One region of the Streptomyces sp. NPDC039430 genome, then DNA from elsewhere that is predicted to be linked to it. Evidence: riboswitches for the same ligand, from Rfam matches in the RefSeq annotation. Region 1 holds a riboswitch; each other region holds the start of a gene.

Region 1 (3,267 bases):
GGTACTTCATCCTGCTGGTGGGTGGCGGTAACGACCTGTGGGCGACGCACTTCCATCTGTCGATCAACGCGATCACCTGGTTCGTCCGGATCGCCTTCTTCGCCGGACCGGTCATCGCCTTCATCGTCACCAAGCGGATCTGCCTGGGTCTCCAGCGGCGCGACGCCGAGAAGGTGCTGCACGGACGCGAGTCCGGTGTCATCAAGCGGCTGCCGCACGGTGAGTTCATCGAGGTCCACACCCCGCTGGAGCAGGGAGACCTGCACAAGCTCACCGCGCACGAGCAGTACAAGCCGGCCGAGATCGGCCCCACGGTCGACGAGAACGGCGTGGAGCGCAAGGTGAGCCCCGGCGAGAAGCTCCGCACGAAGCTGAGCAAGGGCTACTACGGCGAGGGCAACCAGATTCCCAAGCCCACCGCCGAGGAGTACAAGGAGATCACCAGCGGCCACGGCCACCACTGATCCCGCCCGGCCTCACCAGGTCGCCACCACCGAGGGCCCCGGCCCGGTCTTCCGCGAGGGAACCGGCCGGGGCCCTCGGCGTACGCCCTGTTCCGGAGTACGGGCATCCGCCCTGCGCGCCGGTACGCGCCGATAGGCTGGCCACAGGCCGCACACACGGCCCACGCATTGGACCCGGACACCCAGGAGCGAGCATGAGCGCTGTGACCCCCGTCGGAGGCGACACCACGGCGGCCCGCACCTGGCCCCGCGTACTGGACGCGCTGCTGAGCGGCGCCGACCAGAGCGCGGACGCCACCGCCTGGGCGATGGACCGGATCATGCGCGGCGAGGCCACCGATGCCCAGATCGCCGGCTTCGTCGTCGCGCTGCGGGCCAAGGGCGAGACGGTCGCGGAGATCAGCGGCCTCGTCCGCGCGATGTACGCGCACGCCAACCTCATCGAGGTGCCCGGCAGGACCGTCGACATCGTCGGCACCGGCGGCGACGGCGCCAAGACCGTCAATATCTCGACCATGTCCTCGATCGTGGTCGCCGGCACCGGCGCGAAGGTCGTCAAGCACGGCAACCGCGCCGCGTCCTCGGCGAGCGGAGCCTCCGACGTACTGGAGAAGCTCGGCGTCAACCTGGAACTGACCCCGCAGCGGGTCGCCGAGGTCGCCGAGGAAGCGGGCATCACCTTCTGCTTCGCCGTGAAGTTCCACCCCGCCCTGCGTCATGTGGCCGCCGCGCGAGGCGAGTTGGGCATCCGCACCACCTTCAACTTCCTGGGCCCGCTGACCAACCCGGCGAGGGTCCGCGCGCAGGCGACGGGTGTCGCCGACGCCCGGATGGCGCCGATCATCGCGGGCGTACTGGCCGAGCGCGGCTCCTCCGCGCTGGTCTTCCGCGGCGACGACGGCCTCGACGAGCTGACCACCACCGCGACATCACGGGTATGGGTCGTCCGGGACGGCAAGGTCTCCGAGGAGGCCTTCGACCCGCGGGACGTGGGCCTCGAACTGGTGCCCGTGGAGGCGCTGCGCGGCGCGGACGCCTCCTACAACGCGGACGTCGCGCGGCGGCTGCTGGCGGGGGAGACGGGGCCGGTGCGGGACGCGGTGCTGCTGAACTCGGCGGCGGCGCTGGTGGCGCTGGATCCGACGGGGGAGTCGCTGGAGGCGCAGCTGTCGGCGGGAATGGAGAAGGCGGCGGAGTCGATCGACTCGGGCGAAGCGGGCCGGGCTCTCGCCCGCTGGATCGCCGCGTCGCAGTCGTAGGACCGGTAGGTGGGGGCCGTGCGCCGGCCGCCTTCGGCGCCCCGGCAGGAAGCCCGGCCCCCATCTACCGTCCGGCACCCGTATGGCATAATCTTCGGCAAGGTCATGAGTGACAGCGATTAAGGCCCCGGCTCGCTGTCCGGCAACCCTCCGTCCGTGGCGGGGTGCCCCGGGTGAAGACCAGGCCGTGGGCAGCGAGGTCCGCGGCAAGCGCGGACCCCTGCCACCTTTGGGGTCCTGGTCCTCAAGGGAGCAGTCTCGTGAGCAAGCGAATGCGTTAGGGCGATCACGCCCCCTCTTCAACACCTCCGTACGGCGACCCGTGCGTTGAGGCACACCCCCGCGACCACCGCGGCACAGCCGCGCACCGCTGGCGCACGCCGCGCCTCGCGGGGACTTGAAGCCGTTCCGACTTGTCCCGCCGGGAGATATCGCCATGTCCGCACGCCCGAACGCCGCCGCCACGACCCTCTCCGACGACCCCGCCTGCGCCGCCCCGCTGCCCGTGCTCGGGCGTGAGGTGAGCGTCCCGCTCGTCACCGGTGGCGAGGTCACCTACGCCGCGCTCGACTACGCCGCCAGCGCCCCCGCCCTCCAGCGGGTGTGGGACGACGTCGCCGCGTACGCCCCGTACTACGGCAGTGTCCACCGGGGCGCCGGTTATCTCTCGCAGCTCTCCACGGATCTGTTCGAGAACAGCCGCCGGACGGTCGCGGAGTTCCTCGGCTGCCGCGCCGATGACCAGGTCGTCTTCACCCGCTCGACCACCGACTCGCTCAATCTGCTGGCGGCCGTGCTCCCCGCGGAGTGCGAGGTGTTCGTGTTCGAGACCGAGCACCACGCGGCCCTGCTGCCGTGGCGGGACGCGCGGGTGACGTATCTGAACGCGCCCAGGACGCCCGACGAGGCCGTCGCCACGCTGGAGCGGGCGCTCGCCGGGCGGGCCGCCGCGGGGCCCGCGCTGGTCTGTGTGACCGGTGCGTCCAATGTGACCGGCGAGCTGTGGCCCGTACGGGAGTTGGCCGCCGCCGCGCACGCGGGGGGCGCCCGGATCGTGCTGGACGCCGCTCAGCTCGCGCCGCACCACCCCGTGGACATCGCCGAGCTGGACGTCGACTGGGTGGCCTTCTCCGGGCACAAGCTGTACGCGCCGTTCGGATCCGGGGTGCTCGCGGGGCGGGCCGACTGGCTCCGGGACGCGGAGCCGTATCTCGCCGGGGGCGGCGCCAGCCGAAAGGTGGCGCGCCGGGCCGACGGCGGGGTGGATGTCGACTGGCACACCACGGCGGCCCGTCATGAGGCCGGTTCGCCCAATGTCATCGGGGTGTACGCGATCGCGTCGGCCTGCAAGGCGCTCACCGACGCCGGGTTCGACGCGCTGGTGGCGCGCGAGCAGCGGCTCGTGGCCCGGGTGCGGGAGGGGCTGGCCGGGGTGCCCGAGGTGAGGGTGCTCTCGCTGTTCGGTGACGACGCGCCGCGGGTCGGGGTGCTCTCGTTCGTGGTCGAGGGGTGGAACAGCTCGCACTTCGCCGCCGCGCTCTCCG
Region 2 (3,267 bases), on a different contig from region 1:
CTGAATGTATCTGCCCAACTGCCCTCTGCAACAGGTCAATCGGACGAGAATTCTGGGCATGGCCGAACACACATAGAGATGAATTCCCAGCGTTCCAGGGCAAGTCGGGCCGGGCAAAGCGCACCTACGGCGCATACGGCACTCCGACATCGGCCTCATGTTGTCGCGTTCTCGCATGCCTTCGGCAGCGGCGACAGCGGGGCGTTCCCCTACTCTACCGCGCTCAACCATGTAGAACGGCCCCCTCCGCTTCTCTTACGGAGGGGGCCGTTCCAGTCACAGAGCGGAGAAAAGACGCGCGGCGGTGACCTGGCGTCAGCCTCCGGCGACGGCGGGGATGATCGAGACGCCGGCGCCCGCCGGGGTGGCGGTCTCCAGGCCCTGCTCGAAGCGGACGTCGTCGTCGTTCACGTACACGTTCACGAAGCGGCGCAGCTTGCCCTGGTCGTCCAGGACGCGGCCGGCGATGCCCGGGTGGTTGGCCTCCAGGGACTGGATGACCTCGGAGAGGGTCGCCCCCTCGGCGGCGACCTCGGCCTTGCCGCCGGTGTACGTACGGAGAATGGTGGGGATGCGGACGTTGACGCTCATGGTGGTGTTCTGCCTTCCGTCTTCCGAAACGTCGGAAACGTCGTGGTGGTCGTCAGCTGCCGGCCAGGCCGGCGTCGCGGAACGCGTCCAGGCTCGGGCGGATGGTCGCGGTCGGGCCGGTCGTCGGGGCGACGGCGTCGAGCGTCTTGAGGCCGTCGCCGGTGTTCAGGACGACGGTGGTGAGCGCCGGGTCGAGGACACCGGCCTCGATCAGCTTCTTCGTCACGCCGACGGTCACACCCCCGGCCGTCTCCGCGAAGATGCCCTCGGTGCGCGCCAGCAGCTTGATCGCGTCGACGATCTGCTCGTCGGTGACGTCCTCGACGGCGCCGCCGGTGCGGCGCGCGATGTCCAGGACGTAGGGGCCGTCGGCCGGGTTGCCGATCGCCAGGGACTTGGCGATGGTGTCCGGCTTCTGCGGCCGTACGACGTCGTGTCCGGCCTTGAAGGCGGTGGACACCGGCGAGCAGCCCTCGGCCTGGGCGCCGAAGATCTTGTACGGCTTGTCCTCGACGAGGCCGAGCTTGATCAGCTCCTGGAGACCCTTGTCGATCTTGGTGAGCTGTGAGCCCGAGGCGATCGGGACGACGATCTGGTCGGGCAGCCGCCAGCCGAGCTGCTCGCAGATCTCGTACGCGAGCGTCTTGGAGCCCTCGCCGTAGTACGGGCGCAGGTTGACGTTGACGAAGCCCCAGCCCTCGCCGAGCGGGTCGCCGATCAGCTCGGAACAGAAGCGGTTGACGTCGTCGTAGTTGCCCTCGATGCCGACGAGTTCACCGCCGTACACCGCCGCCATGACGACCTTGCCCTGCTCCAGGTCGTGCGGGATGAAGACGCAGGAGCGGAAGCCGGCGCGGGCGGCGGCGGCGCCGACGGCCCCGGCCAGATTGCCCGTGGAGGAGCAGGAGAGCGTGGTGAATCCGAAGGCGCGGGCGGCCTCGACGGCGATGGCCACGACGCGGTCCTTGAAGGAGTGCGTCGGGTTGCCGGAGTCGTCCTTGATGTGGAGGGAGCCGGTGACGCCCAGTTCGCGGGCGAGGTTGTCGGCCTTGACGAGCTTGGTGAAGCCGGGGTTGATATTGGGCTTCGTGGCCACGTCGGCGGGGACGGGCAGCAGCGGCGCGTAGCGCCAGATGTTGTCGGGGCCCTCGGCGATGCGCTTCTTCAGCTCTTCGGGGCTGCCGCTCGGCAGGTCGTACGCCACTTCGAGTGGCCCGAAACAGCTCGCGCAGGCGAAGATCGGGCCGAGGTCGAAGCGCTCTCCGCATTCGCGGCACGAGAGTGCGGCGGCGGGTCCGAGATCAACGGCCCCGGTGTCGGAGTCGGTGTTCTGTTCGGCGGTCTGCACAGCCATGGAGGCGAGGCCCTTTCTCCTCATCTTCCTCGCGACGCACTTCGCCACGAGACGGAATTGGCACCTTCCCCACCGTGACCTCGAATGGTCGGCGGGAGGGTTGCCGGGACTTCAACGGGCCGTTCCCTCAGTCCCTCTGGATGAGCGCTATGGCGCCGGACCCGGGGTCCGATGCGTTTTTCCACGTAACGACCCCCGGCATGCGTGGGTCATTCGTGTTGTTCAAGACTGTAACCGAAGGAGCGCACGGTTGAGATAGTCGTCCGCACCGCGAGATGGATCACGTTCATGGCACACGCACAGGGAGTACCGACCGTGCTGGAAGAGGTGGAGCACTGGCTGACCAGGCGTTCCTGGTCCGTGGCCGACCGCCCGCTCGACCGGCTGATGGTGGCGAAGGCCGCGCGCGGGACGACGGTGAGTGTGGTCCTTCCCGCGCTGAACGAGGAGGAGACGGTCGGCGAGATCGTGTCCGTGATCCGGCGCGAACTGATGGAGCGGGTGCGGCTCGTCGATGAACTGGTGGTGGTCGACTCCGGTTCCACCGACCGGACGGCCGCGGTCGCGGCGGCGGCGGGCGCGCGCGTGGAGGACCGGGACGCGATACTGCCGCGGCTGCCGGCCCTGCCCGGTAAGGGCGAGGTGCTGTGGCGGTCGCTGCTGGTGACGAGCGGCGATGTCGTGTGCTTCGTGGACGCCGATCTGCGTCGGTTCTCGGCCGATTTCGTGTCGGGGATCGTGGGGCCGCTGCTGACCGATCAGGACATGCAGTTCGTGAAGGCGATGTACGACCGTCCGCTGCTCCAGCCCGCGGCGGGACACCCGGACGACCGGAGCGCCCGGGACGACCGGGACGACGGGAGCGACCGGAGCGCCCGGGGCGACCGGGGCGACCGGGGCGACCGGGGCGACCGGGGCGACCGGGGCGACCGGGGCGACCGGGGCGACCGGGGCGACCGGGGCGGGCAGGGGAGCCTGGGCGGTCAGGGCGGGCGCGTGACCGAGCTGGTGGCCAGGCCGCTGCTCAATCTGCACTGGCCGCGGCTGGCCGGTTTCGTACAGCCGCTGGGCGGTGAGTACGCGGCGCGGCGCTCGCTGCTGGAGCGGCTGCCGTTCCCCGTCGGGTACGGCGTGGAGCTGGGCCTGCTCGTGGACGCGCTGCACACGGCGGGGCTCGATGCGCTGGGGCAGGTCGATGTCGGGGTGCGGATCCACCGTCATCAGGACGAGCGGGCGCTGGGGCGGATGGCCGCGGCGATCTACCGTACGGCGCAGCTGCGGTTGTCCCGGGCGCACTTGGTACGGCCGGAGCTGACGCAGTT
Region 3 (3,267 bases), on a different contig from region 1:
GGCGTCTGTGGACCGAGGAGGGCGTGACGTTCGACGGCGAGTACTTCCAGGTCAGCGGATCCACGGTCGCACCAGGCCCGTACGTCACCGATACGAGGGCGCATCCGACGCTCTACTTCGGCGGCGCCTCCGAGGCCGCGGAACGGGTGTCGGCGGCGGAGGCGGACGTCCAGCTCTTCTGGGGCGAACCACTCGACGGCCTCGCCGAACGCATCGACCGGCTCAAGGCGTTGAGCGAGCAGGTGGGACGCCGGCACCAGCCCCTCCAGTTCGGACTGCGGATCACCACGCTGGTGCGCGACACCACGGAGGAGGCATGGCGGGCGGCCGAGGAGAAGGTCGCGAAGATGACGGAGGACTCGGGGGAGTCCACCTGGACGGGGAACCGCTGGACCGCCACCGGACAGCAGCGGCTCTTCGACCTCGCCGCGCGCGGCGAGGTCCTCGACACCTGCCTGTACACCACTCCCGGCAAGGTCGGCGGCGGGGGAGCGGCGACCACCTGGCTGGTCGGCTCGGCCGCCGACGTGGCCACGGCACTGGGCAACTACCGCGCGCTGGGCATCACCCACTTCGTCCTCTCCGACACCCCGTACAAGCAGGAGACCGTCCGTATCGGGGACCAGCTGCTGCCCAGGCTGCGCTGACCTCCGCGACCGGCGGCGCGACGCCGGTCACCCTCGCCGTCGTGCCCGGGGCTCAGGCCGCGTCGGGTACCGCCTCGATCCCGCTCCGGAAGGCCGGGTGGTCGCCGAGGCGGCTCACGTAGGCCCGGAGCCGGGGGTACGAGCGGAGGGTGCCGGCCGGGCCGAGATGGACGAGCGCCACCCACAGGTCCACGTCCGCGGCCGTCAGATCCTCGCCCAACGCGTGTGGCTGTGCGGCGAGTTGACGGTCCAGCCGGCTCAGTGCCGCCGAGCGTCCCGGGGACTGGGCGGCCGGGGTGATCTCCCGGTCCAGCAGGTCGCGGAGGGCGTCGATGTCCGGGGCGAGTGCCGGCGGGTTGAGGGGGGAGGGGCGCGCTTCGTCATGGCCGGAGAACAGGCTCGCGAGGTCGCGGAGGATCCCGTCGGTATCGTTGCTGACGATGCGTCCGCTCCAGCGGTCGCGCAGCGCGGGCGCGGTGAACGGCCCGTCGTAGTGGTGCACCGTCGCCTCGTACGCGCCGCGCAGCGAGGCGAAGGCGTCGGGCGTTCCGGCGGGGTGTGTCAGGAGCGTGGTGCCGACCGAGTCCTTCAGGCCGAGCAGGTCGAGGGTGACCGAGATGCGCAGTGAGCGGGGACAACACGCCGACAGGTAAAGGTCGTAACGGTGCGGTGCCGGGTAGAAGCCGCCGGCGAGGCCGACGCCGATCCGGCTGTGGAAGTGGTGCGGGCGGGGCGGCGCGGTGGCTCCCCTGGGACGAAGCCTCGAAGCGGACGGATTCTCATGACAGCCACCGGAGGTGGCCGTGCTGGAACTGCGCGAAGCTGTCTCGGGCATGACTCTCCCTTGGGGAACGAGGAAGCCACTGCCGCCTTGTGGGCACCAGCGGCCGGATGCGGAGCGACTGCGCTTTTCGCACGGGTCCGGATCGCGCGGACCGTCGGCGGATCAGTAAGCGCTGGAGACACGCAGGAGATCGATGTGCAGGCGCCTCGTCAAGCCGTTCCTGGGCATTGCCACCCGTTCCAACCTCCGGGGCTCGCGAGACGCGAGACCGCGCTTGCCCCGCCGCGCCGGCGGGACCCGGTCGTCACCCGGAGCACCCCGTCGCGGTGGAAGGGTTGCCTGTCGGCGGGCCGGGGCCGATGACCACATGCGCGGGCGAACCCACGCCGTGGCGCTGACAATCGTGACCGTCCACATCAGTCTCGGTGCGCTCCGTGACGCCGTCAAGGAAGCCGGGCGCTCGGTCTCACCTGATGGTCACTCGCGTACACGCGCGGTGGGTCCGGCGAAAGAAATCCCGACCGCCGGAAGAAAGGGAATAGCCGGGCTGTTGTCGCTGCTGACGTTTGTGTGGTGTGCCCTTGGGGGAGCCACGAGCGCGAGGCCGACAAGGCCCCGGGGCCCAGGAGGCCGCCGGGCCGGAAGGGCGGAGGTGAGGTACATGCGTCCCGTGTCCCGCAGCCGTGCCGTGGCACCCGCCCCGCCCCGCCCTCTGCACCTGTACTCCCGGACGCACATCGACCTGCTGCGCGTGGCCGGCGCGCTCTGTCGCGCGTGACCGCTTGCCCTCACGCGTGACCTGCTGTCCTCCAGCCGCACCCCGAGTGCGGGTGTCGGCTCCCCTCGTACGGCTGATCAGGAAGGCGTCACTCCCTTGTCCTCGTCACCCTCCCCGCTGCACCTCGCCGTCGCCCTCGACGGTGCCGGCTGGCACCCGGCCGCCTGGCGCGAGCCCGTCGCGCGCCCCGGTGAACTGCTCACCGCCGCCTACTGGACCGACCTCGTGACCGAGGCCGAGCGCGGTCTGCTCGACTTCGTGACCATCGAGGACGCGCTCGGTCTCCAGTCCTCGTCGTTCACCGGACCCGACGGCCGCACCGACCAGGTCCGCGGCCGTCTGGACGCCGTTCTCATCGCCGCGCGGGTCGCCCCGCTGACCCACCACATCGGCGTGGTGCCGACGGTCGTGGCCACCCACACGGAGCCGTTCCACCTCTCCAAGGCGATCGCCACCCTCGACTATGTGAGCACCGGCCGCGCCGGCCTGCGCGTACAGATCACGGCACGCCAGAACGAGGCCGCGCACTTCGGACGCCGTACGTTCCCGCCGTTCCGCCGGGAGGACTACGACACGCCCGCTGTACGGGAGATCGTGGCCGATGCCTTCGACGAGGCCGCGGACTACGTCGAGGTCGTGCGCCGGCTCTGGGACAGCTGGGAGGACGACGCGGAGATCCGGGACGTCGCCACCGGCCGTTTCATCGACCGCGACAAGCTCCACTACATCGACTTCGAGGGCAGGCACTTCAGCGTCAAGGGCCCCTCCATCACGCCCCGCCCACCCCAGGGCCAGCCACTCGTCAGCGCCCTCGCCCACTCCACCAGCGGCTACCGGCTGGTGGCACGGGCCGCCGACATCGGTTACGTCACCCCGTCCGGCGCGGGCCAGGCCCGCGCCGTCGTCGAGGAGATCCGCGCCGAGCAGACCGCGGCAGGCCGCGCCCACGAGACCCTGCACGTCTTCGGCGACCTGGTGGTCTTCCTCGACGACGATCCCGCCGAGGCGGCGGCCCGCCGGGAGCGCCTGGACGGCCTCGCGGGATCCCCGTACACCAG

Evidence for each region. A riboswitch is a leader RNA that binds a small molecule or an ion and turns the genes downstream of it on or off. The one in region 1 is predicted to bind S-adenosylmethionine.
Region 2: linked by a shared signal. The riboswitch ahead of thrC (threonine synthase) and the one ahead of ACZ7LS_RS01055 (aminotransferase class V-fold PLP-dependent enzyme) in region 1 are both predicted to bind S-adenosylmethionine.
Region 3: linked by a shared signal. The riboswitch ahead of ACZ7LS_RS12330 (glutathione S-transferase family protein) and the one ahead of ACZ7LS_RS01055 (aminotransferase class V-fold PLP-dependent enzyme) in region 1 are both predicted to bind S-adenosylmethionine.

Annotation. Positions count from the first base shown of each region.
Region 1 is NZ_JBVKAK010000001.1:245,837-249,103, reverse strand. Features, by position in the region: gene qcrB (cytochrome bc1 complex cytochrome b subunit) at 1-464, shown strand, start outside; gene trpD (anthranilate phosphoribosyltransferase) at 659-1,723, shown strand; SAM riboswitch class IV at 1,825-1,942, shown strand; gene ACZ7LS_RS01055 (aminotransferase class V-fold PLP-dependent enzyme) at 2,160-3,267, shown strand, end outside.
Region 2 is NZ_JBVKAK010000010.1:190,756-194,022, reverse strand. Features, by position in the region: gene ACZ7LS_RS25335 (ubiquitin-like small modifier protein 1) at 316-591, opposite strand; gene thrC (threonine synthase) at 644-1,945, opposite strand; SAM riboswitch class I at 1,963-2,092, opposite strand; gene ACZ7LS_RS25325 (glucosyl-3-phosphoglycerate synthase) at 2,261-3,267, shown strand, end outside.
Region 3 is NZ_JBVKAK010000004.1:93,423-96,689, reverse strand. Features, by position in the region: gene ACZ7LS_RS12335 (LLM class flavin-dependent oxidoreductase) at 1-647, shown strand, start outside; gene ACZ7LS_RS12330 (glutathione S-transferase family protein) at 700-1,482, opposite strand; SAM riboswitch class IV at 1,697-1,840, opposite strand; gene ACZ7LS_RS12325 (putative leader peptide) at 1,799-2,209, shown strand; gene ACZ7LS_RS12320 (LLM class flavin-dependent oxidoreductase) at 2,306-3,267, shown strand, end outside.